One region of the Bradyrhizobium sp. NP1 genome, then DNA from elsewhere that is predicted to be linked to it. Evidence: predicted binding sites of a transcription regulator. Region 1 holds the regulator's gene; each other region holds the start of a gene.

Evidence for each region. Region 1 encodes PhoB, which activates phosphate uptake and scavenging genes when phosphate is short. Its sites were predicted from a motif close to TGTCATNNANCTGTCAT; they were not measured.
Region 2: a site for PhoB is predicted at 4,756-4,772, ahead of QOU61_RS13410 (inorganic phosphate transporter). Genes of this name have one in related genera too.
Region 3: a site for PhoB is predicted at 4,224-4,240, ahead of QOU61_RS20950 (RNA degradosome polyphosphate kinase). Genes of this name have one in related genera too.
Region 4: a site for PhoB is predicted at 2,216-2,232, ahead of QOU61_RS26480 (UDP-2,3-diacylglucosamine diphosphatase). Genes of this name have one in related genera too.

What each region holds. Positions count from the first base shown of each region.
Region 1 covers NZ_CP127385.1:828,875-836,342, forward strand. Annotated here, with positions in the region: gene pstS (phosphate ABC transporter substrate-binding protein PstS) at 1-517, shown strand, start outside; gene pstC (phosphate ABC transporter permease subunit PstC) at 696-1,685, shown strand; gene pstA (phosphate ABC transporter permease PstA) at 1,690-2,541, shown strand; gene pstB (phosphate ABC transporter ATP-binding protein PstB) at 2,538-3,359, shown strand; gene phoU (phosphate signaling complex protein PhoU) at 3,387-4,106, shown strand; gene phoB (phosphate regulon transcriptional regulator PhoB) at 4,165-4,869, shown strand; gene QOU61_RS03915 (GcrA family cell cycle regulator) at 5,039-5,551, opposite strand; gene QOU61_RS03920 (aspartate aminotransferase family protein) at 6,017-7,225, shown strand; gene argF (ornithine carbamoyltransferase) at 7,222-7,468, shown strand, end outside.
Region 2 covers NZ_CP127385.1:2,835,309-2,842,776, reverse strand. Annotated here, with positions in the region: gene QOU61_RS13430 (error-prone DNA polymerase) at 1-447, opposite strand, end outside; gene QOU61_RS13425 (Y-family DNA polymerase) at 450-2,054, opposite strand; gene QOU61_RS13420 (ImuA family protein) at 1,945-2,739, opposite strand; partial or broken gene QOU61_RS13415 (UdgX family uracil-DNA binding protein) at 3,118-4,532, shown strand; gene QOU61_RS13410 (inorganic phosphate transporter) at 4,820-6,448, shown strand; gene QOU61_RS13400 (M20 aminoacylase family protein) at 6,804-7,468, opposite strand, start outside.
Region 3 covers NZ_CP127385.1:4,331,062-4,338,529, reverse strand. Annotated here, with positions in the region: gene QOU61_RS20960 (TerC family protein) at 1-331, shown strand, start outside; gene ppx (exopolyphosphatase) at 438-1,940, opposite strand; gene QOU61_RS20950 (RNA degradosome polyphosphate kinase) at 1,953-4,151, opposite strand; gene QOU61_RS20945 (P-loop NTPase family protein) at 4,280-4,957, opposite strand; gene QOU61_RS20940 (CDP-alcohol phosphatidyltransferase family protein) at 5,160-5,702, opposite strand; gene purM (phosphoribosylformylglycinamidine cyclo-ligase) at 5,842-6,915, shown strand; gene purN (phosphoribosylglycinamide formyltransferase) at 6,921-7,468, shown strand, end outside.
Region 4 covers NZ_CP127385.1:5,446,663-5,454,130, reverse strand. Annotated here, with positions in the region: gene QOU61_RS26495 (hypothetical protein) at 38-367, opposite strand; gene QOU61_RS26490 (Lrp/AsnC ligand binding domain-containing protein) at 769-1,014, opposite strand; gene thiD (bifunctional hydroxymethylpyrimidine kinase/phosphomethylpyrimidine kinase) at 1,149-1,949, shown strand; gene QOU61_RS26480 (UDP-2,3-diacylglucosamine diphosphatase) at 2,255-3,070, shown strand; gene QOU61_RS26475 (glycosyltransferase family 4 protein) at 3,080-4,129, shown strand; gene QOU61_RS26470 (threonine ammonia-lyase) at 4,182-5,171, shown strand; gene QOU61_RS26465 (hypothetical protein) at 5,307-6,461, opposite strand; gene QOU61_RS26460 (MFS transporter) at 6,538-7,468, shown strand, end outside.

The sequences.
Region 1 (7,468 bases):
CACCGATTATCTCTCCAAGGTCAGCGCCGACTGGAAGAGCAAGGTTGGCGAGGGCACGGCGGTCGAGTGGCCGACCGGTGTCGGCGCCAAGGGCAATGAAGGCGTCTCCGGCAACGTCGGCCAGACCAAGAACTCGATCGGCTATGTCGAGTACGCCTATGCCAAGCAGAACAAGCTGGTCTACACCGCGATGGTCAACAAGGCCGGCAAGTCCGTGCAGCCGACGGTCGAGACCTTCCAGGCGGCCGCCGCGAACGCCGACTGGACGCATGCGCCCGGCTACTACGTCATCCTGACCGATCAGCCCGGCGACAAGTCCTGGCCGATCACCGCCTCGACCTTCATCCTGATGCACAAGGATGCGACCGACAAGGCGGCCTCGCAGGAAGCCATCAAGTTCTTCCGCTGGGCGTTCAAGAACGGCGGCAAGATGGCCGAGGAGCTCGACTACATTCCGATGCCGGCCAACGTCGTCGATCTGATCGAGAAGACCTGGTCGTCGGATATCAAGAGCTAAAGGCCTGCTCCTCCCCTGGCCAGGGGAGGCCCGGTCTTCAGGTACAGGGGCGCGGGCGGCTCGAACCACCCGCGTCGCCTTCTTCAAGAGAAGGCGCAAACGAAAGAGAAACCGGACCCAGCCAAACGCGGCCCGGATCGCGTAAGCTGCTAGAGACCAGGGGATTGGCGTGGCAGAGATGGCCGTTGAAAGCGACGCGTTGCAAGCCGCCGGGCCTTACGATCGCGCCAAGGCACTCAGTGCCTTCAAGCTCGGCGACATCACCTTCTATTGGATCACCCGCGCTTCGGCGATTTCGGTGCTGCTCATCCTTGGCGGCATCATCCTGTCGCTGATCGTCGGTGCCTGGCCCGCGATGCGGGAATATGGCGTGAGCTTCCTGACCACGCAGCGCTGGGCGCCCTCGGCCGACCCGCCGGTGCTGGGCGCGCTCGGGCCGATCTACGGCACGCTGGTGACTTCCTTCATCGCGATGCTGATCGCCATTCCCGTCGGCCTCGGCATCGCGATCTTCCTCACCGAGCTCTGCCCGCAATGGCTGCGCCGCCCGATCGGCATTGCGATCGAGCTGCTCGCCGGCATCCCCTCGATCATCTACGGCATGTGGGGCTTCTTCGTGCTCGGGCCGTTCCTGGCCTACACCTTCCAGCCGGCGATGATCCACCTGTTCGACGGCGTGCCGGTGCTAGGAGCGATTTTCGCCGGCCCGCCGTCCTATCTCAGCCTGTTCAACGCGGCGCTGATTCTCGCGATCATGGTGCTGCCGTTCATCACCGCGATCTCGGTCGACGTGTTCCGCACCGTGCCGCCGGTGCTGAAGGAGGCCGCCTACGGCGTCGGCTGCACCACCTGGGAGGTCGTGCGCAGCGTGGTCATTCCCTATACCCGCGTCGGCGTCATCGGCGGCATCATGCTGGCGCTCGGTCGCGCGCTCGGCGAGACCATGGCGGTGACCTTCATCATCGGCAATTCGTTCCGCATCACCGGATCGATCTTCTCGCCGGGCACCACGATCTCGGCGGCGATCGCCAGCGAGTTCGCCGAAAGCGACGGCCTGCATCAATCGGGCCTGATCCTTCTCGGCCTGCTGCTGTTCGTGCTGACCTTCATCGTGCTTGCCGCCGCGCGGCTGATGCTGCTGCGCCTGGAAAAGAAGGCGGGGAACTAGCGCCATGGCCCTCAACTCGATCTATGCGCGCCGCCGCCGCCGGGACATCATCGTCCGCGGGCTGTGCGTCTGCGCGGCGCTGTTCGGCGTCACCTGGCTCGCGCTGATCCTGTTCACGCTGTTCTATAACGGCATCGCCGGCCTCAACCTGCAGGTCTTCACCGAGAACACGCCGCCGCCCGGCTCGACCGAAGGCGGCCTGCTCAACGCCATCACCGGCTCGATCATCATGACCGGGATCGGGGTCGGGATCGGCGCGCCGCTCGGCCTGTTCGCCGGCACCTACCTCGCCGAATATGGCCGCAACGACCGCCTCACCTCGGTGATCCGCTTCATCAACGACATCCTGCTCAGCGCGCCGTCGATCATCATCGGTCTCTTCATCTACGGCGCGGTGGTGGTGCCGATGAAAGGCTTCTCGGCGATCGCGGGCTCGCTCGCGCTTGCGGTGATCGTGATCCCGGTCGTGCTGCGCACCACCGAGGACATGCTCCTGCTGGTGCCGAACCCGCTGCGGGAAGCCGCGAGCGCGCTCGGGCTGCCGCGCTCGCTGGTGATCAAGAGGATCGCCTACCGCGCGGCGCGAAGCGGCCTGATCACCGGCGTGCTGCTCGCGACCGCACGCGTCGCCGGCGAAACCGCGCCGCTGCTGTTCACCGCGCTGTCCAACCAGTTCTTCAGCCTGAGCCTGACCAAGACGATGGCCAACCTGCCGGTGACCATCAACAACTTCGTGCAGAGCCCGTATGCCTACTGGAAGCAACTCGCATGGAGCGGGGCCCTGCTGATCACACTGACCGTGCTCGCGCTGAATATCGGCGCGCGCATCCTGGGCGCCGAGAGGAGCGCAAAATGAACGATCTTTCTGTATCCATGAGTACCGCAAGCTCGCACGGCCATTCGGTGCCGCTGCCGGAGGCGCCCGCCAAGGTGACCGCTCGCAACCTCAATTTCTACTATGGCGAGAACCACGCGCTGAAGAACATCAACCTGACGCTCGGCACCAACAGGGTGACGGCATTCATCGGTCCCTCCGGTTGCGGCAAGTCGACGCTGTTGCGCATCTTCAACCGGATGTACGACCTCTACCCGGGCCAGCGCGCCAGTGGGCAGTTGATGCTCGACCAGACCAATATCCTGGACCCCCGGCTCGACCTCAACCTGTTGCGCGCGCGGGTCGGCATGGTGTTCCAGAAGCCGACGCCGTTCCCGATGACCATCTACGAGAACATCGCCTTCGGCATCCGCCTCTACGAGCGGATTTCCAAGTCCGAGATGGACGACCGGGTCGAGAAGGCGCTGCGCGGCGGCGCGCTCTGGAACGAGGTCAAGGACAAGCTGAACGCCAGCGGATTGAGCCTGTCCGGCGGCCAGCAGCAGCGGCTTTGCATCGCCCGCACGGTGGCGGTGCGGCCGGAGGTGATCCTGTTCGACGAGCCGTGCTCGGCGCTCGATCCGATCTCCACCGCCAAGGTCGAGGAGCTGATCCAGGAACTGTCCGAGCAGTACACGATCGCGATCGTCACTCACAACATGCAGCAGGCGGCGCGCGTCTCCGACAAGACCGCCTTCATGTATCTCGGCGAGCTGATCGAGTTCGACGAGACCAGCAAGATCTTCACCTCGCCGAGCGATCGGCGTACCCAGGACTACATCACCGGCCGCTTCGGCTGACACGCTGACCGCGGAGGATTTTGACACATGGCTTCTGAACACACCGCCAAGGCTTTCGACAGCGACCTGCAGGAACTCACCCGCCTGGTAGCGGAGATGGGCGGCCTCGCCGAACGCATGATCGTCGAATCCGTCGACGCGTTGGTGCGCCACGACATCGCGCTCGGCCAGCGCGTGGTCGCGGCCGACCTCGAGATCGACAACATGCAGCGCCTGATCGAGGAGCGCGCGGTGCTGACCATCGCGCGGCGCCAGCCGATGGCGGTCGACCTGCGCGAGATCGTCGGCGCCATGCGGGTGGCGATCGACCTCGAGCGGATCGGCGACCTCGCCAAGAACATGGGCAAGCGCGTCGCCGCGCTGGAAAGCGATTTCCATCCCTTGAAGCTGATCCGCGGATTGGAGCACATGACCGACCTCGTTCAGCAGCAGGTCAAGAGCGTGCTCGACGCCTATGCGGCGCACGATTTGCCGGCGGCGATGAGCGTATGGAAGGGCGACGAGGAGGTCGACGCCATCTGCACCTCGCTGTTCCGCGAACTGCTCACCTACATGATGGAAGATCCGCGCAACATCTCGTTCTGCATTCACCTGATGTTCTGCGCCAAGAACATCGAGCGGATCGGCGACCATGCGACCAATATCGCGGAAACCGTGTTCTACATGATCGAAGGCCAGCAGATTCTCGACAAGCGTCCGAAGGGTGACATGACGACCTTCGCTGCCACGATTCCGGGCAACAATTAAGCCGCGGGGCGAAGCAGCGGATCAGGCCACGGCTCAAGCCAATGGAGAAGACCTAGCCATGAGCGCGCGCATACTGGTGGTGGAGGATGAGGAGGCGCTGACCACGCTGTTGCGCTACAACCTCGAGGCAGACGGCTACGAGGTCGAGACGGTGGCGCGCGGTGACGATGCCGACACGCGAATGAAGGAACGCGTTCCCGACCTGATCGTGCTGGACTGGATGCTGCCGGGCCTGTCCGGCATCGAGCTGTGCCGGCGCCTGCGGGCGCGGCCCGAGACCAAGCAGCTTCCGATCATCATGTTGACCGCGCGCGGCGAGGAGAGCGAGCGCGTCCGCGGGCTTGCGACCGGCGCCGACGACTACATCGTCAAGCCGTTCTCGGTGCCGGAACTCCTGGCGCGCGTGAAAGGCCTGCTGCGTCGTGCGAGCCCCGAACGGCTCGCAACCGTGCTCGCCTATGGTGACATCGAGCTCGATCGCGAGAAGCGCCGCGTGGCGCGATCCGGCCGTCCGATCGATCTCGGCCCGACCGAGTATCGCCTGCTCGAATTCTTCCTCGAGCACCCGGGCCGGGTGTTTTCCCGCGAGCAGCTGCTCGACAGCGTCTGGGGCCGCGACATCTATATCGACGAGCGCACCGTCGACGTGCATATCGGCCGCCTGCGCAAGCTGCTCAATCCGGGCCGCGAGCAGGATCCGATCCGCACCGTCCGCGGCGCCGGCTACGCGCTCGACGACCGCTTCGCCAAAGCCGCGGAGTGATCGCCGTCGTCCCGCGAACGCGCGCGTTGATAGGCTCCGCGCGGGCCGCGACCCATAACCGCAGGTCTTGATTGCTTGGACGAGCTGCATCGACAGCTCGAAATGACCACGTGGTTCAGTGGTTCGGAGTCCCCGCCTTCGCGGGGACGACATCCGCCGGCGAGCGAGCCTACCTCGAATTCGGCTTGGTCGACGGCCGCCTTCGATCGGCGGCGGGCTGATAGGCGACCCGCGAGTGATGTGCGCAATAGGGCAGTCCGGCAAGCGCCTTGCCGCCGCAGAAGAAGAAGTCGGGGCTGGCGGGATCGCCGACCGGCCAATGGCAGGTGGCCTCGTTCAATTCGAGCAGCGACAGCCGCTGGCTCATCGGCACCACGTTGTCATAGGCGATCGGATCGGGCTCGAGCTCGACCTCGAAGGCGTGCGCGAGCGCCGTGTTGCCGCGCGAGACCGGGCGCGATACCCGCATCATGTGCTGGGCGGGGCGCGCCTTGCGCTGGCGTGGCGCCGCCGACGATGGACTCTTGGCGCGGCCCGAAAGGCCGAGCCGATGCACCTTGCCGATCACCGCGTTGCGCGTCACGTTTCCGAGCTCGGCGGCGATCTGGCTCGCCGACAGGCCGGCCTCCCAGAGTTTCTTCAACTGCTCGACGCGCTCGTCGGACCAGGTCAATACCGTCATCACGCTCTTCCCTTCGCGTAGCGCCGGCCGCTTGCCAGGCGGTGCTGCGATGCCAAAAAAAATCCCTGCGCGCAGAATCCCTTAACCCTCGCCGGGCCGATCAGGCGCGCCCGGACGTTTACGCGAACCGTTAACACTCTTGAGGGTCAGAACCGCCGCACGAGATGTCGTATCCGACGGCCCAAACGCTACAATATGGCGTGACTCGGGCGCAAGAGTCCCCGGCCACGACGTCCACATGTTCCGTTACTTATGCATTTGATTTTGTCTTTTCCACCACACCGCAATGTTACGGGCGGCACAGGCCCCGCGCAGCCTGCGCCTGACGGCATTGACACCCATCTCTGCGCGCCTAGAATGCTTCTACGTGCCGCCCTGAAAAGGCGGCACGTTTTGTTTTCTGCTGTTGATGCGGCCGCGCCAATGCGCGCATCATCATTGTTCTCGAACGCTCAAGTGACCGCCATGACCAACAGCGCCACGTCGCATCTGCTTCCGGTTTTCGCCAGGGTCGACCTCGGCTTCGAACGCGGCGAAGGCTGCTGGCTGGTCGCGACCAACGGCGAGCGCTATCTCGATTTCACCTCGGGCGTCGCGGTCAACGCGCTCGGCCACGCGCATCCGCATCTGGTCAAGGCGCTGCAGGAGCAGGCGACGAAACTCTGGCACATGTCGAACCTGTTCAAGAGCCCCGATGGCGAGAAGCTCGCCGCGCGGCTGTGCGATGAGAGCTTCGCCGACCTCGTGTTCTTCTGCAATTCCGGCGCGGAAGCGATGGAGGGCGTGATCAAGCTGGTGCGCCACTATCACTTCTCCAAGGGCCATCCCGAGCGCTACCGCATCATCACCTTCGAGGGCGCCTTCCACGGCCGCACGCTCGCGACGCTCGCCGCCACCGGCTCCGCCAAATATCTCGAAGGTTTTGGGCCGCCGGTTGACGGCTTCGACCAGGTGCCGCATGGCGACATCGAGGCGGTGAAGAAGGCGATCGGTCCCCACACCGCCGGCATCCTGATCGAGCCCGTGCAAGGCGAAGGCGGCGTGCGCTCGGCGCCGATGGCCTTCTTCAAGGCGCTGCGCCAGCTCTGCGACGAGCGCGGCCTTCTGCTCGCCTTCGACGAGGTGCAGACCGGCATGGGCCGCACCGGCGAGCTGTTCGCCTACAAGCGGCTCGGCGTTACCCCTGACGTGATGTCGCTCGCCAAGGCGCTCGGCGGCGGTTTTCCGATTGGCGCGGTGCTGGCGAGCGCGGAGGCCGCCTCCGGCATGGCGCCGGGCTCGCACGGCTCGACCTTCGGCGGCAATCCGCTGGCGATCGCAGCCGCCAATGCCGTGCTCGACGTCATGCTCAAGCCCGGCTTCTTCGCGCATGTGCAGAAGATGTCGCTGCTGCTGAAGCAGAAGCTCGCTTCCGTCGTCGACCGTTATCCGACCGTGCTCTCGGAAGTGCGCGGCGAGGGCCTCTTGATCGGCGTCAAGGCGGTGGTGCCCTCGGGCGATCTCGTCACGCGCTTGCGCGAGCAGAAGCTCCTGACTGTCGGCGCCGGCGACAACGTCGTCCGCTTCCTCGCGCCGCTGATCGTGAGCGAAGCGGAGATCGAGCAGTCCGTGCAATGCCTGGAGCGCGCCTGCGCGGCGCTTGCAGGCGGCGCGAATAAGGCGGCAGCGCAATGAAGACGCCGCGTCATTTCCTCGACATCAGCGAGCTGCCGCTCTCCGAGCTCAGGCGGGTGCTCGCCGCCTCCAGCGCCATGAAGGCAAAGCTCAAGGCGCATGAGAAGGGCACCAGGCCGCTCGACGGCAAGGTGCTCGCGATGATCTTCGAGAAGCCCTCGACGCGCACCCGCGTCTCCTTCGACGTCGGCATGCGGCAGCTCGGCGGCGAAGCGATCATGCTGACGGGTCAGGAGATGCAGC
Region 2 (7,468 bases), 2.0 Mb from region 1:
GCGCAAGCGCTCCAGCACCTTATGCACCGCGTCCGCCTCGAAGCGATACGGCAGGCTCACCGCAAGAAGCTGGCCATCCGAGAATTCCAGGAGATCGTCGAACCGCAAATGGCACTCGCCCTTTTCTGCGGCGCGCTTGCCGTGGGTGAGGAGCTGGCACAGCCGGCCGTAGGCGGCACGGTCGCGCGGATAGACGAGGATATCGGGCGTGCCGTCGATGAAGACGAGGCGCGCGCCGATCAGAAGCTTCAGCCTGTGCTTGATCTCGGGATTATCGAGCTCGCTATAGGCACGCACGATGCCGGCGAGCGTGTTGTGGTCGGCGATCCCGATCGCGGCCAGCCGCAATTCGCCGGCCTGCTGCACATATTCCTGCGGATGCGAGCCGCCGCGCAGGAAGGAGAAATTGGTCGTGATGCCGATCTCGGCATAGGAAGGCTCATGCATGCTCATGCGAACAGCCCGTGCACGAACCAGTTGGCCGGCATGGGCTTGCCCTCGCCGTCGACAAGCTCGCTGCCGTAAAGCCCGTCGCGAAAAATCCAGAAGCGCAGGCCCGCCTCGTCCTCGACGCGGAAATAGTCGCGCGTCAGCGTCGCACCATCCTGCTTCCACCATTCCATGGCGATGCGCTCGGGTCCCTCGACCCGCACCACGACATGGGTGGCGCGGCGCCAGGTGAAATGATGCGGCGGTCCGTCCGGCACGGTCGCAAACGGCACCTTGATCGGCTCCGGCCGCTCGAACAGCCGCAAAGGCCGCAGCGGCGGCTCGCCCTCCATGCGCACGGGCCAGGCTGCTTCGCCCGCGGCCATCAAATGATGCTGCGCCGGCGCGGCCATGACCGCGCGCTCGGGGATATGGCTATCCTGCGGCAGATGCACGACGATGCGTTTGCCTCCGATCCGCGCAGCGATGCGGTCGATCAGGGCCGAGAGCACGTCGCTGTCATGGACGTTGGCGTCGAGATCACGCTGCTGCTGCACGACGATCTCGGCATGACCGGCGGAGAGGCGTATGAGGTCGAAGCCGAAACCGGGGTCGAGGGGGTCGTTCAGCGCCTCGAGCCGCTCGCGGAACAGGCGCTCGATCACATTGGCCCTGGTCACGGGCCGCCCGGTCTCGACCACGATCGCGCGCACCGCGCCGTCGGTGCGGAAGAAGCTCGCCTCCAGCCGCCGCGCGCCCTTGCCCTGCCGATCCATCGCGGCGACCAGCGTCTGCGCCAGATGCAACAAAGTGAGCCGGATCGCACCGTCGGTTGCGACCGGCTCGGCAAAGCGCTTCTCGACGATATAATCCGGCGCCGGCTTGCGCGGACTGATCGGCGTATCGTCCTGGCCGAGCGCCTGCGCCAATAGCGTCGTGAAGCCGGCGCCGAAGCGCGCCGCAATTTCATGGCTGGCGCGCGCAGCGACGTCGCCGATCGTCTTCAAGCCGGCCCGGCGCAGGCCGCTCGCGATCGCCTCGTCGGCGCCGAGCGCGGCGACCGGCAGCCGCTGGACGGCGGCGGCTTCGCCGCCCTCCTCCACGATCACGCCGGAAGCACAGCGCGTCAGCGTGCGCGCACAGACGGACGTGCCGGCAATCGCCGCACTGACGACAAAACCCTGCCGCCGCAATTCATCGCTGACCTGGCGGAGCAGCGCGGCCTCGCCGCCGAACAGATGGGCGCAGCCGGTGATGTCGAGGAACAGGCCATGCGGCGGATCGAGCGCCACCAGGGGCGTGAAGCGGTCGCACCAGGCGGCGATGTCCTCGAGCGTCCTGGCGTCGGCCGACTCGTCGGCGTCGAACACGGTGAGCTCCGGGCAGATGGCGCGGGCGTTGGCGAGCGGCAGCCCGATCGTCAGGCCCCCGCGCGCGGCTTCATCGTCGACGGCATAAAGCGTCACCGCATTGTTCTGTTTCGCAATGACGACACACGGGATACGGCCCGCATGATTACCCGGCGCGTCGTTGCCGCCGGACAGTTTGCGCCGGATGCGGTCGATGGGCAGGCGCGGCAGCCACAGGCTGAGAATACGCCGCTGGTTCTGCGAAAAGGCACTCATCACATTTCCATTCCATGATCCAACGACCGACCGGGCCATGACGGTTGCGAGCGAGCTCGGCGTCGAACACCGGCGCGCCCCATGCGGCAAAGCGTGCCGCCGGCGGCGAATGCGCCGCGCGCACGATCCAGCGCGTCTCCGCGGTGGAGGGAGAAGGTTTTGCCGCGATCCGCAGCAACAGGCCGGTCGCCCCGGACGCCTGCGCAGTCAGTGTCAGCTTGCGGCTTGCGACCAGATCGAACGAGCGCGCCTCGCCCCATACTTCCAGAACGACCGCGCCGACCGCGTCGCAGGCGAGCGCATCGGCTGCGATCCGCAAGGCGCCCTCGGCATCGGCCGCATGCACGCTTACCAGCGCGCGCGGATCGAGGCCGAGTTCGGCAAGCCCCGCCATCGACAGCGCGCCGGCTTCGATGGCGGAAAAATCCTGCCGCACCCAGACCAGCGGCCGGCGCGGCGCGACGCGCGCAGCGAGCCCTGCGATGAATCCGGTGGCGGCTGCGCTCTGATGGCCTTCGGAAAACACTTCATGCACGGCGGCCGCGGCGAGCCCGCCATGCAGCGCCGCGTCGGCTAAGGCATGGCCGAGCCGGGCCTTCTTCAGCGCATCGGCTGCAGGCGAACTTTCCAGGCGCGCGATGTCGCCGCGCAAGGACGCAAGCGTGCTCAGGCGTGCGCTGGTCATGCGCCGCTCCTCAAGAGGTGATGAGGCCATTGCTGGTTTTTAGAGAACCAGGATCTGGCCCATTTGTTCATGATATGTTCTAATATAAAGCTAACAGGCTCCCAAGAGTCAATCGACTTGAGACACCTGAAAATTCATCAGCAAAATCAATGCGATTCAAGCCGATAGCCGCCTGCCTCGTCACTTCGCATCTGTGCCGCCGATCTGACGTTCCTGCAGTGGTTGCAGCGAGATCGTCTCAGGAACGTCAGATCGAAAGCGGCACTGAAATCATAGGTTTGCTAGTGCCCTTTGCTTTCCGAAGTTCGTGCAAGAGGTCGCGGCGATGGTTCACGAACTTCGGAAAGCGGGCACTAGGTCATGACGAAAGGAAAGCCCATGCATCGCATCTCGCTCGACAGCGAAACCGATTTCGATGGCTGGCGCAGGGCTGCGCGCGCGCTGGCGCTCAACGACATAAGCCCCGCCGAGGTGACGTGGACGGTGGGAGGCAGCGAGGCGGTCGCAACAGAGCCGCTCGACACATCCGCCGACACGTTCAGCGTCGCGGCGAAGTTTGTCGAACGCGCGCAGGCCGCGATCCTGCACCGCGACGTCAACCGCTTCGACCTGCTCTACCGCCTGTTGTGGCGGCTGCGCAGCCATCATGATCTGCTGAATGTGGCCGACGACCCTGAGGTCGCGCGGGTGACTGAAATGGCGAAGGCGGTGCATCGCGACCAGCAGAGGATGCAAACTCTCGTCCGCTTCCGCGAAGTCGGCCGCGAGCAGAAGTCGCATTTCGTCGCCTGGTTCGAGCCCGAGCATCACATTGTCGCGGCAACCGCACCGTTCTTCGCAAGCCGTTATGCCGACATGCCCTGGTCGATCCTGACCCCTGATGTCTGCGCGCATTGGGACGGTCATGCCGTCGCGATACCGCAGGGATCGCGCGCGCCGAAACACCAGCCGAGGACAGGCTGGAAGAAATCTGGCGCCGCTACTGTGCACCCATCTTCGATCCGACGCGGGTGCGGCTGAAGACCATGGAGGACATGCCGACACGATCCTGGAGGAACCTGCACGACAGTTCGATCATTAAGCCTCTGATCGCCGATGCCGAATACTGGACCGGTACAAGGATCGCCGGTGCGGCTTCAATCCCGCAACGGCCGGAAGCCTCGATGAAACGCAAGCCTGCAACCTCGACGGACACTATCGCGACGCTGCGCGAGGAAGCAGCCTCCTGCCGCGCCTGCCCGCTCTGGAAGAACGCGACCCAGACCGTGTTCGGCGAAGGTCCGCAAGACGCCTCGATCGTCTTGGTCGGCGAGCAGCCCGGCGACAAGGAAGACCTCGCAGGCCTGCCCTTCGTCGGGCCCGCAGGCCAGATGCTCGACCGCGCACTGGAAGAGGCCGGCATCAACCGCAGCAAGGTCTACATCACCAACGCGGTGAAGCACTTCAAATTCGTGCCGCGCGGCAAGATCCGGCTGCACCAGAAGCCGTCGACGCCGGAGATCAAGGCCTGCCGGCCGTGGTATGAGCGCGAGCTTGCCGCCATCAGGCCCGGCCTCGTGGTGGCGATGGGCGCCACCGCTGCGCAATGCGTGCTGGGCAAGATCACGCCCATCAACAAGAACCGCGGCCGGCTGATCGATCTCGACGACAACACCAAGGCGCTGGTGACGGTGCATCCGTCCTATCTCTTGCGGCTGCCGGACGAAGAGGCAAAGGCGCTCGAATATCAGCGCTTCGTCGACGACCTGAAGCTCGCGGCAGACTTTTTGAAGAAATCGGCGCGCGCGGCGTGAAACGCCCCTCGCGCATCATCCTTGCGAGCAAATAGGCCACGCGAATGCGCCCTCGCGGGCTCCGCAAAGCAATCCAGCATCCTGCCGGCACCGATGGGCGTTGTTTCGTCGCCTTCGCTCCGCGCAATCACGGCTCCCAGGCATCGATCTCAATTCACTGCATCACATAACGCATCACGCATGATTTTCGTGGTTGCTGCGCCGCATCAACAAGCCCGGCCTGTGTCATCTAACCTTCAAATCCATCGGTCACAAATGGGCCTTCAGTGACTTTCATGGGGGTCAGAATGACCGACGTTGCATTAAATCCGTCGATGAGCGAGGGCGCGCCGATCCAGCCGGCATCGCGGCCCAACCTCGACAAGGGCTTCAACCCGCTGACGATGATCATTTTCTTCGGCATCCTCGCCGCCGGATTGCTCTTTGTCGCCTACAGCATTTATGTCGACGTCGACGCGACCGGTGCCCGCGTCACCACCTACCTGCCCTATATCCTGCTGTTCGTCGCGCTCCTGATCGCGCTCGGCTTCGAGTTCGTGAACGGCTTCCACGACACCGCCAACGCGGTCGCAACCGTCATCTACACCCATTCGCTGCCGGCCGAAGCCGCCGTGATGTGGTCCGGGCTGTTCAACTTCCTCGGCGTGCTCACCTCGACCGGCGCGGTCGCCTTCGGCATCGTCTCGCTCCTGCCGGTCGAGCTGATCCTGCAGGTCGGCTCCAGCGCCGGCTTCGCCATGGTGTTCGCGCTGCTGATCGCCGCGATCCTGTGGAATCTCGGCACCTGGTATTTCGGGCTGCCCGCCTCCTCTTCCCACACGCTGATCGGCTCGATCATCGGCGTCGGCGTCGCCAACGCGCTGCTGCGCGGCCGCGACGGCACCTCGGGCGTCGACTGGGGCAAGGCGACCGAGATCGGCTATGCGCTGCTGCTCTCGCCGCTGGTCGGCTTCATCTGCGCCGCGCTGCTGCTGATGTTGTTGAGGGTGATCGTCCGCAACCCCGCGCTCTACGCCGCGCCCGAAGGCAACAAGGCGCCGCCGCTCTGGATCCGCGGCCTGCTGATCCTGACCTGCACCGGCGTCAGCTTCGCGCACGGCTCGAATGACGGCCAGAAGGGCATGGGCCTGATCATGCTGATCCTGATCGGCACCGTGCCGACCGCCTATGCGCTCAACCGCGCACTGCCGGAATCCCAGGTCGCGCAGTTCCAGCAGACGTCGGACGCCGCCTCCAAGGTGATCGCGGCCAAGGGCGCCGGCCACAGCATCATCGGCGATCCGCGGCCCGCGGTGACGCAATATGTCTCGCAGCACCACCTCAATGAGGGCACCTATCCTTCGCTCGCGGTGCTGGTGAAGGACGTCGGCGACCAGGTGCAGAAATACGGCTCGCTCAGCAAGGTGCCTGCGGAGGTCGTCGGCAACACCCGCAACGACATGTACCTGACCTCGGAAGCGATCCGCTTCCTGATGAAGGACAAGGAGAACGATCTCAACAAGGAGGAGGTCGCGACCTTGAACGCCTACAAGGCCTCGCTCGACAACGCCACCAAGTTCATCCCGACCTGGGTCAAGGTCGCGGTCGCGATCGCGCTCGGGCTCGGCACCATGATCGGCTGGAAGCGGATCGTGGTCACGGTCGGCGAGAAGATCGGCAAGACCCACCTCACCTATGCGCAGGGAGCCTCCGCCGAACTGGTCGCGGCCGCAACGATCTTCGCCGCCGACAATTTCGGGCTCCCGGTATCGACCACGCACGTGCTGTCCTCGGGCGTCGCGGGCGCGATGGCGGCCAACGGCTCAGGGCTTCAGGTCGCAACCATCCGCAACATGGTGATGGCCTGGGTGCTGACGCTGCCGGCCGCGATCCTGATCTCGGGCTGCCTCTACGTGATCTTCTCGCGCCTGTTCTGAGTACGCGAGAGGCCGCGCGGCAGTCCAAAACAGAAGGCCCGCGCTCGGCGCGGGCCTTTTGGCATTGGCGATCGCAAGCGCCAAATTCCCGTAGGGTGGGCAAAGCGAAGCGTGCCCACCGTTCATTCACCGAACGATCCCAAGATATCCCTTATGTCTCCACCCCGGTCGGAGACGAGCAGCCCGCGCGCGACAAAGCGAAAAGTTGCTGTGCGGCCAATCGACGACGCGCGTAACGAGCCCATGTTTGACTGGATTGAAATGAATGTAATCGATGTGACGTTCGAGGTCGCCATCATCGCGGTGGGCACGCTCCGCTTTGCCCACCCTACTCATTTCCCTCGCAAATGACCTCTCACGCCGGCAGCGTGTTCTCGACCAGCTTGATCCAGTACGAGGTGCCGAACACGATCGCCTCGTCACTGAAATTGTAGGCCGGATGGTGCAGGCCGGCGCTGTCGCCATTGCCGCAGAAGATGAAGGCGCCCGGCCGCTTCTCCAGCATATAGGCGAAATCCTCCGCACCCATCAGCGGCGGCATCTCGTGCACATTGGTGTCGCCCGCAATTTCCTTCGCGACCCTGGTCGCGAACTGCGTCTGTACCGCGTGATTGTTGGTGACGGGATAACCGCGCTCATAGGTGAGGTCGATCTTGGCGCCGGTCATCTGCGCGACGCCGGCCACCACCGCACGCACCCGCTTCTCGACCAGCTCGCGCACTTCGGCGGTCAGCGTGCGCACGGTGCCGCGAAGCACCGCGGTCTGCGGGATCACGTTGCGGGCGTTGCCGGCGTGGAATTCGCACATCGAGATCACCGCAGCGTCGAGCGGATCGACGTTGCGCGAGACGATCTGCTGCAGCGCCGTGATCAGTTCGGCGCCGACGAGGACGGAATCGAGACTCTTGTGCGGCCGCGCCGCGTGGCCACCGATGCCCTCGATGTTGATGTCGATGGAATCGGTCGCCGCCATGATCGGGCCGGTGCGGATCGCGAACGAGCCGATCGGCATGCCGGGGC
Region 3 (7,468 bases), 3.5 Mb from region 1:
CATTCCGCTGATCATTGCGGGGGCGACGTTGATCATGGCGCTGCTCGCGATGCTGCCGGTCCTGGTCTGGGCCGGATCGGCGCTGCTCGGCTGGATCGCAGGCGACGTCATCGCGACCGATCCGGTCGTTCATCCCAAGCTGCAGAGCCTGTTCGAGGGGGCGGTCGGCATCGAGTTCGATGCGCTGCTGACGCTGCTCGGGGTTGCGCCGCTGTTCGTCGGCGGCAATGGCGGCGAGATCGTCTGCGCCGCGCTGGGCGCGTTCATCGTCCTGATCGTCGGCGCGATCTGGCGGAGGCAGCGGCTGAGCTATGCCGCACAGGGCACCTGATCCCCACGCGCTTAGTGGTCGAATTCTAACATTTGCTCCCCGCTTCGGGAGGCGCGTTTGCGAACGAGGAATTGACCGCTGCCGCGGTCCTGATCCGGGCGAAAGCTTAGCGTCTGACGATCGAGCCGGAACGGCCGACCAGCCGCGCAAGCTGGCGGAAGCGGCTGCCGACGCGGTCGGCGACCAGATCGACCATCCTGTGCTCGAACACCAGCATCAGCTTGCGGCCGTGGCTGCGGAAATGCGTCGCCGGCAGCACGCCCGGCCGTGCCGCCGAGATCAGATGGGCGACACGAAACGCCGCGCCGAGCACCCGCGCCCGTTCGAACTGGGCCGGCGTCACCATCGCCTGCATGACCGCGGGCGGTTCATTCTCCTCGCTCAGGCCCGCGTAGCGGAAGAACACGGAGAGCGCGACGAACACCCGGCCCTGATGCGTGACCGAGCCGAAATTGCCATGCGTGATCAGGCTCAGCGTCTGTTCGCCGCGATGATCCGGATGAACGCGCCAGCCGATATCCGACAACAGGCATGCGGCGTGACGCAGCCTGCGGTCCTCGTCGGTTTCGCGCAGACCCACCACGCGGACGAAGCGGTCGGTCCAGCCGATCAATTCCTCGGCGTGGCGCGCCGAGCGCGACAGCAACTCGTTGAGCGTCTGCGCCCCGCAGAGGAAGCCGTCCTTGGCGCGCTCGCTCTCCGATAGCATCGAGTACAGCAGCCCTTCGCGCACGCCGAAGGTCGAAAACATGATGGTCTTCGGCTTGGCGACGCGGATCACGTATTCGAGCACGAGCGCGGCATAGGTCAGCAGCGGACGGCGCGCGTCGGCCACCGCCTCGATATTGGCGAGCAGGTTGGTCGCCGCCAGCCGCCTGAGCCGCCGCGCGAAGTCGAGCGCATCGGAGGCCGGGATCGCATAGCCGTGCATGACGCTGAGCGGATAGCCGCTCTGGATGATGTGGATGCGGGCGAGCGCGCGCCAGGTGCCGCCGACCGCATAGAAGGTCCGGCCGCGCCCGCGCTGCAGTTGGGATACCGCGGTGAGCTCGTTCTTGACGATGCGCTCGGCGCGCTTGAGCGACTTGTGCGACAGGTCCTGCAGCGCGAGGCTGCCGAGCGGCAGCGTCACGCCGGAGCGCACGGCGTTGCCGCGCACGTCGATCAATTCGAGCGAGCCGCCGCCGAGGTCGCCGACGATGCCGTCCGGCCTGTGGATGCCCGAGATGACGCCGAGCGCCGAGAGCTTCGCCTCGATCGGCCCCGACAGGATGTCGATCTTGACGCCGCAGATGCGCTCCGCCTTGGCGATGAAGTCGGCGCCATTGGTGGCGTCGCGGCAGGCCGCTGTCGCGATGGCGTAGACGCGCTCGACCCTCTGCACCTTGCAGAGCGCGTGAAAGCGCCGCAGCGCAGTCAGCGCCTTGTCGACCGCGTCGGGCGCGAGCAGGCCGGTCGACTGCACCTCGCGTCCCAGTCCGCACAGCGCCTTCTCGTTGAACACCGAGACGAGGCTGCGCGACATCTGTTCATAGACGACGAGACGAACCGAGTTCGAACCGATGTCGATGACCGCGACGCTGGCGTTGCGCTTGCGCGGCCGCTTCACCGTGACAATCCATTAAGCGGGAGGATGACGTTCGGTACGGCGCGTGAGACGGCGCGGCGAGGATTCCTTGAGCGACTTTCCACGGCCTGAGAGACTCGGATTGGTCATGAAATAGTTGTGCAGGTTGAAAGGCTCCTCGCCTTTCGCGGTCTTCATACGCGTTGACGATCCGTCCGGCAACAACTGCCAGCTCTGCTCATTGTCCTTCAGGTTGGCGACCATGATCTGTTCGAGAACCTGCTGATGCACCGTCGGATTTTGCAGCGGACAGAGCACCTCGACGCGGCGGTCGAGGTTGCGCGGCATCATGTCGGCAGACGAGATATACACAGCTGCTTTGGTGCTCGGCAGCCCTTGTCCCATGCCGAAGCAGTAGATCCGGCCGTGTTCCAGGAACCGTCCGATCACCGATTTGACGCGGATGTTCTCCGACAGGCCGGGCAGGCCCGGCCGCAGGCAGCAGATGCCGCGCACCACGAGCTCGATCGAGACGCCGGCTTGCGAGGCCTCGTACAGCGCGTCGATGATGTCGGGGTCGACCAGCGCGTTCATCTTCATCCAGATCGCGCCGGTCCGGCCGTGGCGGGCGTGGCTGGTCTCGCCCTGGATATGCTCGATGATGCGCTTGCGCAGCGTCAGCGGCGACACCGCCATCTTCTCAAGGTCGCTCGGCGCGGCGTAGCCGGTGATGTAGTTGAACACCCGCGCCACGTCGCGCCCGATGGTCGGATCGGACGTGAAATAGGAGAGGTCGGTATAGATGCGCGCGGTCACCGGGTGATAGTTGCCGGTGCCGGTATGGACATAGGTGGTGAGGCTGCCGCCCTCGCGGCGCACCACCATCGACAGCTTGGCGTGCGTCTTCAGTTCGAGGAAGCCGTAGACCACCTGCACGCCGGCGCGTTCGAGGTCGCGCGCCCAGCGGATGTTCGCCTCCTCGTCGAAGCGCGCCTTGAGCTCGATCAGCGCGGTCACCGACTTGCCGGCCTCGGCGGCCTCCGCCAGCGCGCGCACGATCGGCGAGTTGTTGGAAGTGCGGTAGAGCGTCTGCTTGATCGCGACGACGTCGGGATCGCGCGCGGCCTGCTGCAGGAACTGCACGACGACGTCGAAGGACTCGTAAGGGTGATGGACGATCAGGTCCTTCTGGCGGATCGCTGCGAAGATGTCGCCGCCATGTTCGCGCACCCGTTCCGGATGGCGCGGCACATAGGGCGAGAATTCGAGGTCGGGCCGGTCGAGCCGGGTGAGCTGCGAAAGCTCGTTCATGGCGAGCACGCCATCGACCAGGAAGACCTCGTCATCTGATGCCGACAGCGCGTGCTGCACGAAGATGCGCAGCTCCTCCGGCATCTTGGCATCGATCTCCAGCCGGATCACCGAGCCGCGCCGCCGCCGCTTCAGGGCGGTTTCGAACAGCCGCACCAGGTCTTCCGCCTCTTCCTCGATTTCGAGCTCGGAGTCGCGGATGATGCGGAAGGCGCCCTGGCCGTTGACGTGGTAGCCCGGGAACAGGCGGCCGATGAACAGGCTGGTTGCCTGTTCCAGCGTGATCAGGCGCACCGCGCCGTCCTTGCCGGCGGGCATGCGGATGAAGCGGTCGATCTTGCCGGGCATGCGGATCAACGCATTCATCGGTTTGCCGTCGGAGGCACGCGTCATGTGCAGCGCGATCGTGAAGCCGAGGCTCGGGATGAACGGGAAGGGGTGGGCCGGATCGATCGCCAGCGGCGTCAGCAGCGGGAAGATGTTGTGCAGGAAGTAGTCCTCGATCCAGGCCCGCTCGGACTTGCTGACGTCGCGCGCATCGACCAGCGCAATGCCGGCCTCGGACAGGAGGCCGCGTAGATCGCGCCAGATCGCCTGCTGGTCAGTGGCAAGCTGCGAAACGTTCTGGTTGATCATGACGAGCTGCTCGGCCGGCGTCAGCCCGTCCGGGCTACGCTCGGCGATGCCTTCGCGCACCTGGGCCTTGATGCCGGCAACGCGGACCATGAAGAACTCGTCAAGGTTATTGGCAGAAATCGACAGGAACCGCACCCGCTCCAGCAGCGGATGGCCCGGATTGACCGATTCCTCGAGCACCCGGCGGTTGAAATGCAGCCAGGACAGCTCGCGGTTGATGAAGCGCTCGGGGCTCGCCGCAATTGATGGCGGCGCCAGAACTTCGGCTTCTTTTTCTTTGTTTTCAATGGCTTGTGCCGAATCCATCAGATTCTTATCCATTTCGCGTCGCCGGGCGGGGCCGTTTGAGCAAACGCCGCGCAACCATGTGTTAGTGCGATGACGTTTCGATGACATTGACGTTCCCGCCGATCGCGGCGTCAAGGCGGTTCCCGTCAGGTTTTGCGGAGCAGTTCCGCGGCGAGCGCCCGCGTTACCGGCCGGCCCAGCCGCAAGGCCTCGCTGTCGAGCAGCGCGACCGCCTGCCGCGCCGCGGCGTAGGAGCGCTCGATCCGGCTGGCGAGATAGCTGACGACGGCCTCGTCGACCGCCAGCTGCCGGTCGGCGCAGAATTTGACGATCAGTGCGCGCAACAGCCCGTCGTCGGGCGGCAGCAGCGATATCACGGGCAGCGCGCGCAGGCGCGACCGCAGGTCGCGCAGCTCGATCTCGGCCGCCGCCGGTGCCGCGCGGGCGGTGATCAGCACGAAGGCTCCGTCCTCGCGCGCCAGGTTCATCAGGTGAAACAGCGCGCGCTCGTCAAACTCGCCGGGTTTCAGATCTTCGACAACCAGCGCGCCGGTTGCGAGCGCCGCGGGGACTGCGGCGAGATCAAGCGCGCGCGCCGTGGTCGATCGGGCGCCGGCCTGCTCGGCCCAGATGCTGGCGAGGTGGCTCTTGCCAGCACCTTCCGGCCCCACCAGCAGCATGACGCGGTTCGGCCATTCCGGCCACGCGTCGATCAGCGCGAGGCCCGCCGCATTGGCCGGGCCCTCCAGGAAATCGTCGCGCGTCAGGCTCTCCGCATGCGGCAACGCAAAGGCCAGTTGACGGGGTTGAACGCGGCCAGCCACAACTCACTCCATGCCGCCAGTAAACCAGGCCTTGCAGCCTCGTGATCCGATTCTAACATTCGCACCCCATCGCTGCAGGCACTTTTGCGAATGTAAGAATCAAAAGGACCACTAGCAAATCATTGATGCCCGTGGAGCTTTGGATTTGACGTTCGCCTGAGGAAATCGCGGCAACCGGGTAGCGAACGTCAAATCCGCTCCGCTAGCGCGCTTCTATCGTGCTCATGTGCCGTACCCATTCCACGAGATAAAGCGATACGGACACCAGCGTAAAGACGGTTACGAATCCCATCAGGATCAGATCATAGGGCGCTGGCCTGAAACCGAAGCCGAGCGAGGCCAGCACCAAGGCGGCGAACGCGACCTGGGCCACGGTATTGAGCTTGGAGACCATCAGCGGTTTCATCGGAACCGGCTTGTCGAACAGCCACGACACGATGACGGCGGCGACGATCATGATGTCGCGGGAGACCACGAGGATCACGATCCAGCGCGGGATCGCGCCCCAGATGCCGAGCGCCACGTAGATCGTGACCAGCAGCGCCTTGTCGGCGAGCGGATCGAGCAGGGCGCCCAGTTCGCTCGTCATGTCGAAGCGCTTGGCAAGGAAGCCGTCCACGGCATCGCTGACGCCGGCGATCACGAAGATGGCGAACGCGATCTCCATTTCGCCCGAGGCGATCGCCCAGACGATGATCGGGACCAGCAGGATGCGACCCAGCGTGATGATGTTCGGAATGCTCACGGCGCTTCCCGGCGCAAGAGACACGGCTCCTGGGGACTGAGCCGCTTATCTACACATAGTATATGCTGGCGGCGCTTACGAGCCATTGCGCTGACGCGGAATCCGACGTAACCAGCCGGATATACAAGCGGAATTTTGTATGGCCGAACGCAGAAACGGGCTCACTTACGCCGATTCGGGCGTCGATATCGACGCCGGTAATCGCCTGGTCGACCTCATCAAGCCAATGGTGCGCGCCACGGCGCGCCCGGGCGCCGACGCCGAGATCGGCGGCTTCGGCGGGCTGTTCGACCTCAAGGCCGCAGGCTTCAAGGACCCCGTCCTGGTCGCTGCGACCGACGGGGTCGGGACCAAGGTCAAGATCGCGATCGAAACCGGGCTGCATGGCGGCATCGGCGTCGACCTCGTTGCGATGTCGGTCAATGACCTCGTGGTGCAGGGCGCCGAACCCCTGTTCTTCCTGGACTACTTCGCCTGTGGCAAGCTCGAGCCGGAGGCCGCCGCCGCGATCGTGGCGGGTGTCGCGGAAGGCTGCCGCGAATCCGGCTGCGCGCTGATCGGCGGCGAAACCGCGGAGATGCCCGGCCTCTACAAAGCCGGCGATTACGACCTCGCCGGCTTTGCGGTCGGAGCGGCGGAGCGCGGCACGCTGCTGCCGCGGTCTGACATCGAAGCAGGCGACGCCGTGATCGGGCTTGCCTCGTCGGGTGTGCATTCCAACGGTTTCTCGCTGGTGCGCAAGATCGTCGAGAGCTCGCGCGTGAGCTTCGACGCGCCGGCACCGTTCTCGCCGGTCATGACGCTGGGCGCAGCGCTGTTGACGCCGACGCGGCTCTACGTGAAATCATGCCTGCGCGCGATCCGCGAGACCGGCGCGATCAAGGGCCTTGCGCACATCACTGGCGGCGGCTTCACCGACAACATTCCGCGCGTCTTGCCCAAGCACCTCGGCGTCGGCATTGATCTGGCGCGGCTGCCGGTGCTGCCGGTGTTCAAATGGCTCGCCGAACAGGGCGGCATCGCCGAGCTCGAGCTGCTGCGCACCTTCAATTGCGGTATCGGCATGATCGCGATCGTCAGGGCGGACGCGATCGACCAGGTCTGCGACGTCTTCAGGGAGGCCGGCGAGAGCGTCGCGTTGCTCGGCGAAGTGATCAAGGCAAGCGGCGAGCACCGCGTGGTCTACAACGGTCATCTCGACCTGTCGTGGTAGAGGCAATGAAGCGGCGCGTCGCCATCCTGATATCCGGACGCGGCTCCAACATGGCCGCGCTGATCGAGGCCGCGAAGACGGCGGATTTTCCGGCCGAGATCGCGCTTGTCGTTTCCAATCGCGCCGACGCGGCCGGGCTGGCGAGGGCGAAGGCGGCAGGTGTTGCGACCGCGCTGATCGAAAGCAAGCCATTCGGCAAGGATCGCGCTGCCTTCGAGCGGGCCCTGCAGTCGTCGCTCGACCAGCACCGCATCGAGCTGATCTGTCTCGGCGGCTTCATGCGGCTGTTCACGGCCGACTTCACCCGGCATTGGTCCGGGCGGATGCTCAACATCCACCCTTCGCTGCTGCCGTCGTTTCCCGGGCTCGATCCGCACGGCCAGGCGCTGCGCGCCGGCGTCAGGATATCGGGCGCGACAGTGCACTTCGTCACGGCGGAGACCGACGCGGGCCCTATCGTGGTTCAGGGCGCGGTTCCCGTGAGCGATCATGATACGACGGAAACGCTCTCCGAGCGCATCCTCGAGATCGAGCATCGCATCTATCCGGAAGC
Region 4 (7,468 bases), 3.1 Mb from region 1:
GGGTGCCACATTTGGTGAGACAGCCTCGCCATAGGCGTTAACGTTCCGCCACCACCGGGTGGGGCGGCACGCCATCGGATGGGGTCCCGGCGCTGGCCAGCGCCTCGGATTCGAGCCGGGCCCGCGCTGCGGCGTTGACCTCGCATCGCCGCACCGCCTGCAGCCGGTTGAGGCGCTCGCGCGCGACCTTTTCGGCGTGCCGATAGCATTGCCGCTCGTAGGCGAGCTTGAGCCGCGCAAACTCATCCGCATCGACGGTGCGGAAATCGGCTGCCTTGAATTCACAGTCCGGCGCCGGCTGGCGCGTCAGCAGGGCCGTCTCGGTCGGGCAAGGCGGCGGCGCGGGCTCCGCGCGGGCGGACAGCACAGGCTGCGGGTCCGCGCTGCGGGCGCAGCCCGCAAGCGCCAGGAGCAGGGCGCAAGCGGCCGCTCGTCGGCGGGTTCGCAGCACCCGATCGCCAAAGGGCATCGGGCCCGCGGTTGCCTCGCGCGCAGTCGCTGATCGGTCAACGGACAAATGGGCGGCCTCTCTTAGGCAGCACCCGTCGCGGCGCAAAATGGCGCGGCCACGGCGCTTGGCCCCCCAGCCAAACGCCGGCGATCATGCACCGAAACACTGAACCAAATGTAAATCACACTTCGCTGCTGCCCGAACAATGGCGGGAAAGCGGCGAGCGCGCGGCACGATGCTCAGGACGGCCGGTCCGATGCTGGCATTCGCTCCCCACTTCTGAAGGCACGTTTGCGAATGTCAGAATCGAAGGATCACTAGCTGGCGCCAAAGGCCTTGAAGGTGATGATGGTGTAGGTGTCCTGGATGCCGGGAAGCACCTGCACCTTCTCGTTGACGAAATGGCCGATGTCGGTGTCCTTGTCGACGTAGAACTTGACCAGGAGATCGTAGTTGCCCGCCGTGGAATAGATTTCAGACGCGATCTCGGCCTCGGCAAGCGCATTGGCCACCGTATAGGACTGGCCGAGCTTGCACTTGATCTGAACGAAGAAAGGAACCATCGCGATCGTCTCCGGGCCTCTGGTTCTGCCAATAGGCCAAATTTGCGGCAGCAAGGCAAGCGACCTTGCTGGTCGGCAGCCGGCGCGTTAGGAAACCCCATGGTCCCGCTCGCAGCAAACGCGAAAGCCCTGCCATGACCGTGCCCGCCGCGCTCACCATCGCCGGGTCGGACTCGTCGGGCGGCGCCGGAATCCAGGCCGATCTGAAGACCTTTGCCGCCTTTGGCGTCTACGGCGCATCGGTCATCACGGCGCTGACGGCGCAGAGCACGCAAGGTGTGGCGAGCATCCATCCGGTGCCGCCGGATTTCGTCACCGCGCAGATCGACGCCGTGTTCGGCGATCTCGCGATCGGAGCGGTCAAGATCGGCATGCTGGCAGGGCAGGCGACTGTCGTGGCCGTCGCCGACGGGCTGAAGCGGTGGTCGCCCAGGCATGTCGTGCTCGACACCGTCATGGTCGCCTCCTCAGGCGCACGCCTGCTGGCGACGGATGCCGTCGACGCGCTGCGCAGCCAACTCGTTCCGCTGGCCTCGCTGATCACACCCAATCTTCCCGAAGCGGCCGCGCTGCTCGACGAGTCCCTTGCCTCCGATCCCGCGGCGATCGAACGGCAGGGCCGGCGGCTTCTTGCATTGGGATGTTCGGCGGTGCTGATCAAGGGCGGCCATGGCGAAGGCAGCGAGAGCATCGACTATCTCTTCGATGGCAAGCGCACGCTCGCGCTTTCCGCGCCGCGCATCGCGACAAGAAACACCCATGGCACCGGCTGCGCGCTGTCGTCGGCGATCGCGGCGGGGCTTGCGAAAGGCGAGGCGATGGAGAGCGCGGTGCGCAACGCCAAGGACTGGATCAGCGGCGCGATCGCAGCCGCCGACCGCTTCTCCGTCGGCCGCGGCCGCGGGCCGGTCCATCACTTCCACAAGTTCTACTAGTGGTCCGACTCCAACGTTCGCATCCCGCTTTGAGAGGCATGTTTGCGAATGTTGGAATCAAGGAACCACTTTCAATTCTCGAAAAAACGCGGCGCCCTCGATGCGATGTGGCGGCGCATTGTGGATGGTCATGCAATGACGGGGATCGCGCGCGGCCTGTCGCCTGATTGTCGCGCAGCGCTGCTATTTGCCGCATGACGCGAACGGGGACTGATTCGCGCGCCTTCTGGATGAACGTTAACGGTTCCATCCGTGGCTTCAGTCGTCGTCATCGACCTGTCATGGGAATCTGTTAGGTGCCGCGCATGGGTGGTAGCGAAGCCTTGAGTGACGAAAGCCCGGAACGACGCTTTCGCACGTTGTTTATCTCCGACGTCCATCTCGGCGCCCGCGGCTCGCAAGCCGAAAAATTGCTGGACTTTCTCCGCATCCACGATGCCGACACCATCTATCTCGTCGGCGACATCGTCGACGGCTGGGCGCTGAAGTCGAACTGGTACTGGCCGCAATCGCACAACGACGTCGTGCAGAAGATGCTGCGCAAGGCGCGCAAGGGCGCGAAGCTGGTCTACGTTCCCGGCAATCACGACGAGTTCCTGCGCAACTATTACGGCACGCATTTCGGCGGCATCGACGTGGTGGAAAACACCGTCCACACCGGCGCCGATGGCAAGCGCTATCTGGTGATCCACGGCGACATCTTCGACCTCGTGGTGCAGAATGCGCGCTGGCTCGCCCATCTCGGCGACAAGGCCTACGACTTCGCGATCCAGGTCAACCGGTTCGTCAATTTCTTCCGCCGCATGTTCGGCGTGCCCTACTGGTCGCTGTCGCAATGGGCCAAGCTGAAGGTGAAGAACGCGGTCAACTATATCGGCGCGTTCGAGAAGACGCTGGCCAATGAGGCGCGGCGGCATGGCGCCGACGGCGTGATCTGCGGCCACATCCACTACGCGGTCATCCGCGACGAGCACGGCATCCGCTACATGAATTGCGGCGACTGGGTCGAGAGCTGCACCGCGCTTGCCGAGCACGAGGACGGTAGCTTCGAGATCATCACCTGGACCGACCCCGTGCCTCGCGTTGAGCCGCTGCCCCAGGTCGCGGCCCGTGCGGCGTAAGGCGCCCTGATGCGCATCCTGGTTGCGACCGATGCCTGGCATCCGCAAGTCAACGGCGTGGTCCGCACGCTCACCATGATGGCGGACACGGCGCGGCCACTCGGCGCCGAGGTCAGCTTCCTCACCCCGCAATCCTTCCGCACCTTCGGCATGCCGAGCTATCGCGATCTGCGTGTGGCGCTGCCGCGGCCGGCCAAGATCGCGCGGTTGATCGAGGACGCGCGGCCCGACAGCATCCATATCGCGACCGAGGGACCGATCGGGCTTCTGGTGCGGCGCTATTGCCGCAAGCACGGCTTTCCCTTCACCACGAGCTTCCATACCCGCTTTCCGGAATATGTCCGGGCGCGCGCGCCGATTCCGGAATCCCTGGTGTGGCGGGCGCTGCGCCGTTTCCACGCCCCGAGCCAGGCGGTGATGGCGGCGACGCCGGCCCTGGCTACCGAATTGCGCCAACGCGGCTTTGCCAATGTGGTGCTGTGGCCGCGCGGCGTCGACGTCACGCTGTTTCATCCGCGTGCGGTCGATCTCTGCCTGCCGGCCCCGATCTACCTCAGCGTGGGCCGCGTCGCCGTGGAGAAGAACCTCGAGGCGTTTCTCGATCTCGACCTGCCCGGCACCAAGGTGGTGGTGGGCGACGGCCCGGCGCGCGCCATGCTCGAGCAGAACTATCCGGAGGCGATCTTCCTCGGCGCGCTGCATGGCGAGGCGCTGGCGCAGGTCTATGCGGCGGCCGACGTCTTCGTGTTCCCGAGCAAGACCGACACGTTCGGCCTCGTGCTCCTGGAAGCACTCGCCAGTGGTCTGCCGGTTGCCGCTTTTCCAGTCACCGGCCCCCGCGACGTGATCGGAACCGAGCCGGTCGGGGTGCTGGACGATGATTTGCGCGAGGCGTGCCTTGCCGCGCTCGAAATCCGCCCGCAAGCCTGCGTCGATTTTGCCGCACGGCAAACCTGGGAGGTCTCGACCCGCGCCTTCATCGAGCATATGGCCGAGATCCACGAGCCCGACCCGAACGGCGTTGAATTCATCGCCCAGGAACCGCGCTTCGTCGCCTGACTTGCCGGGGGCGTGACTTGCCGGCCTGTCGCCCGGCGCGATACAAGCGGGTATGACCCAAACAGCCTCGCCTTTTCCAGTCACCCCATCCGACATCGATGCGGCGGCGCGCGTGCTGGCGCCGGTCGCAGTCAGAACGCCATTGTTGTCCTTTCCCGTCCTGAACGAACGGGTCGGCGCCAAGGTGTTTCTGAAGCCGGAAGTGCTGCAGCGGACCGGATCGTTCAAGTTTCGCGGCGCCTTCAACAAGCTGTCGTCGATCCCGCAGGAGAAGCGCAAGGGCGGCGTGGTCGCCTTCTCCTCCGGCAACCATGCGCAAGGCGTCGCCGCCGCCGCCAAGATCCTCGACATGCCCGCGACTATCGTGATGCCTTCCGACGCGCCGGCCTTGAAGCGCGAGCGCACCAAGGCCTATGGCGCCGAGGTCGTGCTCTACGACCGCGATCGCGAGGACCGCGAGGCCATCGCCCGCGATCTTGCACAGAAGCGCGGCGCCACCGTGGTGCCGCCCTATGACGATCCCTTCGTGATTGCAGGCCAGGGCACCGCAGGCCGCGAGATCGCCGAGGACATGGCCGCGCTCGGGCTTGCCCCCGACATCGTGATCGCGCCGGCTTCCGGTGGCGGCCTGATCGCGGGCGTTGCGACCGCGGTGAAGGCGCGTTTTCCCGGCGCCGCCGTGATCGTCGCGGAGCCCGAGAATTTCGACGACCATGCGCGCTCGCTGCGCGCCGGAGCGCGCGAGGCGCATCATGCCGCAGGCCGCACGATTTGCGACGCGCTGATGGCTGCGATGCCCGGCGAGATCACCTTTGCGATCAACAGCCGCTTGTTGTCCCAGGGCGTGACCGCATCCGACGCCGAGGTGGCGGCCGCGGTCGCCTTTGCCTTTCGCGAGTTGAAGCTGGTGGTCGAGCCCGGCGGGGCGGTCGGGCTCGCCGCCCTGCTTGCCGGCCGGATCGAGGCGCGCGGCAAGACCGTCGTCGTCGTGCTCTCCGGCGGCAACGTGGATGCCGATCTGTTTGCCAGGCTCGTCGCCTGAAATCGTCGTTCAAAGAGAGGGGCAGAGCATCGCTGCTCTGCCCCTTGTCGTTGCCGGCTGCAGGAATGCCCCGCGTGACGGAGACGGCGGGGAATGCGATTTGTCGTCAGAGGCTTGGCGGCGTCGCCGGAGCCTTTACGAGAAGAACGCGATCTTCTCGGCCTGGCTCATGCGCCGGATCGGCGCCAGCGGATCGTTCGCGGGCACGCTGGGGCTGCGCAGGATCCCGCTCGCGATGATGGTCGAGCCGAGCGACGGCGAGACCTCGGGCAGCGGCGTGACGGCTGCCGCGGCAACCGGCGCGGCCATCTCCGCAGGCGCTTCGGCGGCCGGTGCGAACAGTTCGACGATCGGCGGCTCGATTGTGGCTGCAGGGGCCGGCGGCTCGAACGACGTTGCCGGCGCCGGCTCCGCGAGCCGCTCGGCCGCGGGCGTGGTCGCGCGCTCCGGCACGTCGATGACGGGAGTTGCGGCCGGGGGCTCGGCGGCCGCCATTGGCTCGGGCATCGGCACATAGAACGCGTCGTCCGAATCGGGCGCCGCCATTTCCATCGCGACCAGGTCGAGCACCGCCTCGTCGTCGGCATGCGCTGCCGCGCCGTTCGCGCTCTCCATCTCTGGCGAGGCGGCCGGCCCGGCCATGTTTTGCTCGGCTTCGAACACGGCTTGCTCAGCGGCTTCAAGCATTGCAGGCGAGGGGGCGCGCGCCGCGGGCGCAGCCGCGTTCTCGCTCGTCTCCGCCATGCCGTCCGCTTCGGCGAACTCTGCGACCCTCGCCCTGATCAAATCAAAGGCGGCAGCGAGCGCCGCACGCGGGTCGGCCGAGGAAAGCTGGGCGCTGCCGGCCTCGATGGCTGCGACCTGGGCATCCAGGATGTCGCAGATCCGGCCGTCGGCGCCGATCTCGCGCCAGCGCCAGGAAATCTCCTTCAGGATGCGGGCGCCTTTTCGGATCGGCGCCAGATGCTCCTCGAGCCGCAGGTCGTCGAACGCGTCGACCGCCGCCGCATTCGCCCGCGCAACTGTACCGCCGATCGCCGCCAGCGCCTCGGCGAGCCTGTCGTCGGCAGGCTCCGCCTGCCGCTGCGACGCCAAAGCTTCCTCGATCCGGGCCACCGCGTCGAGCACCATGGTGGTGTCGGCGTTGCGGTTGCGCTTGGCGTATTCGCCGAGAAACCAGCGGCCGCGCGAGGTCTCCATGAACGCCTCGCGGATAGCGTCGTAGTCGGCCTCGCTCGGCTGGGCCGCGCGGGCTGATATCGGCGATAGGGCGAAAGCTTCCTCGGCCATGGCAAACTCTTGCGCGCAAATCACCGCGCGTTGAGCTAACGATCATCATGTTATTGGCCGAATCGCAATTGAATTGATGAGACGCGAATCACAAATCCCCATCGCTTCGAAGACGCAGGCCAGGCGATTCGCGACGCGGCTCGCGGTATTCTACGCTACCCTGTTCGGCACGACCGGCGCCCACCTGCCGTTTTTCACGGTCTGGCTCAAGGCGATCGGGCTCGACGCGTTCTGGATCGGGCTGGTCACCGCGGTGCCGCCGGTGACGCGATTCACGGTGCTGCCCTTGGTGACCGGCCTGGCGGAAACCCGCCAGGCGGTGCGCGGCGCGATCAGGATCACGGCCTTTGCCACCGCGCTCGGTTTCGTCGCGATCGGCACACTCTACCAGCCGCTCGCGGTACTGCTGGTCTACGCCGTGATGTGCTGCCTGTGGACGCCACTGGTGCCGCTCACCGACGCCTATGCGCTGCGCGGCGTGCGGCGCTACGGGCTCAATTACGGGCCGCTGCGGCTGTGGGGCTCGGCGGCCTTCGTCGTCGGCGCGCTGGTCTGCGGGGGGCTGGTCGACGCGATCGCCCCAAGGCACCTGATCTGGGTGATCGCTTCGGTCGCGGGACTTTGCGCGCTGGCGAGCCTCGCGCTGGCCCCGCTCGCCGGCGCCAAGGCCCCTGATGGGGCGCAGCATGGCGCGCGGGCCTTGTTGCGCGACAGGGGGTTCGTCGCGATCATCGCGACCTCCGCCCTCGTCCAGGGCAGCCACTCGGCCTATTACGTCTTTGCCTCCATTGTCTGGCAGCAGGCGGGATATGGCGGGCTCACCATCGCCGGCTTGTGGACGCTTGGCGTGCTCGCCGAGATCGTTCTGTTTGCGCTCTCGCCGCGCTTCACGCTGCAGCCGGCGACGCTGGTCGTGATCGCGGCGCTCGCGGCGGCCGTGCGCTGGGTGCTGACCGCGCTCAACCCGCCGATCGCGTTGCTCGCCGTGGTGCAGCTCGCGCATGGCC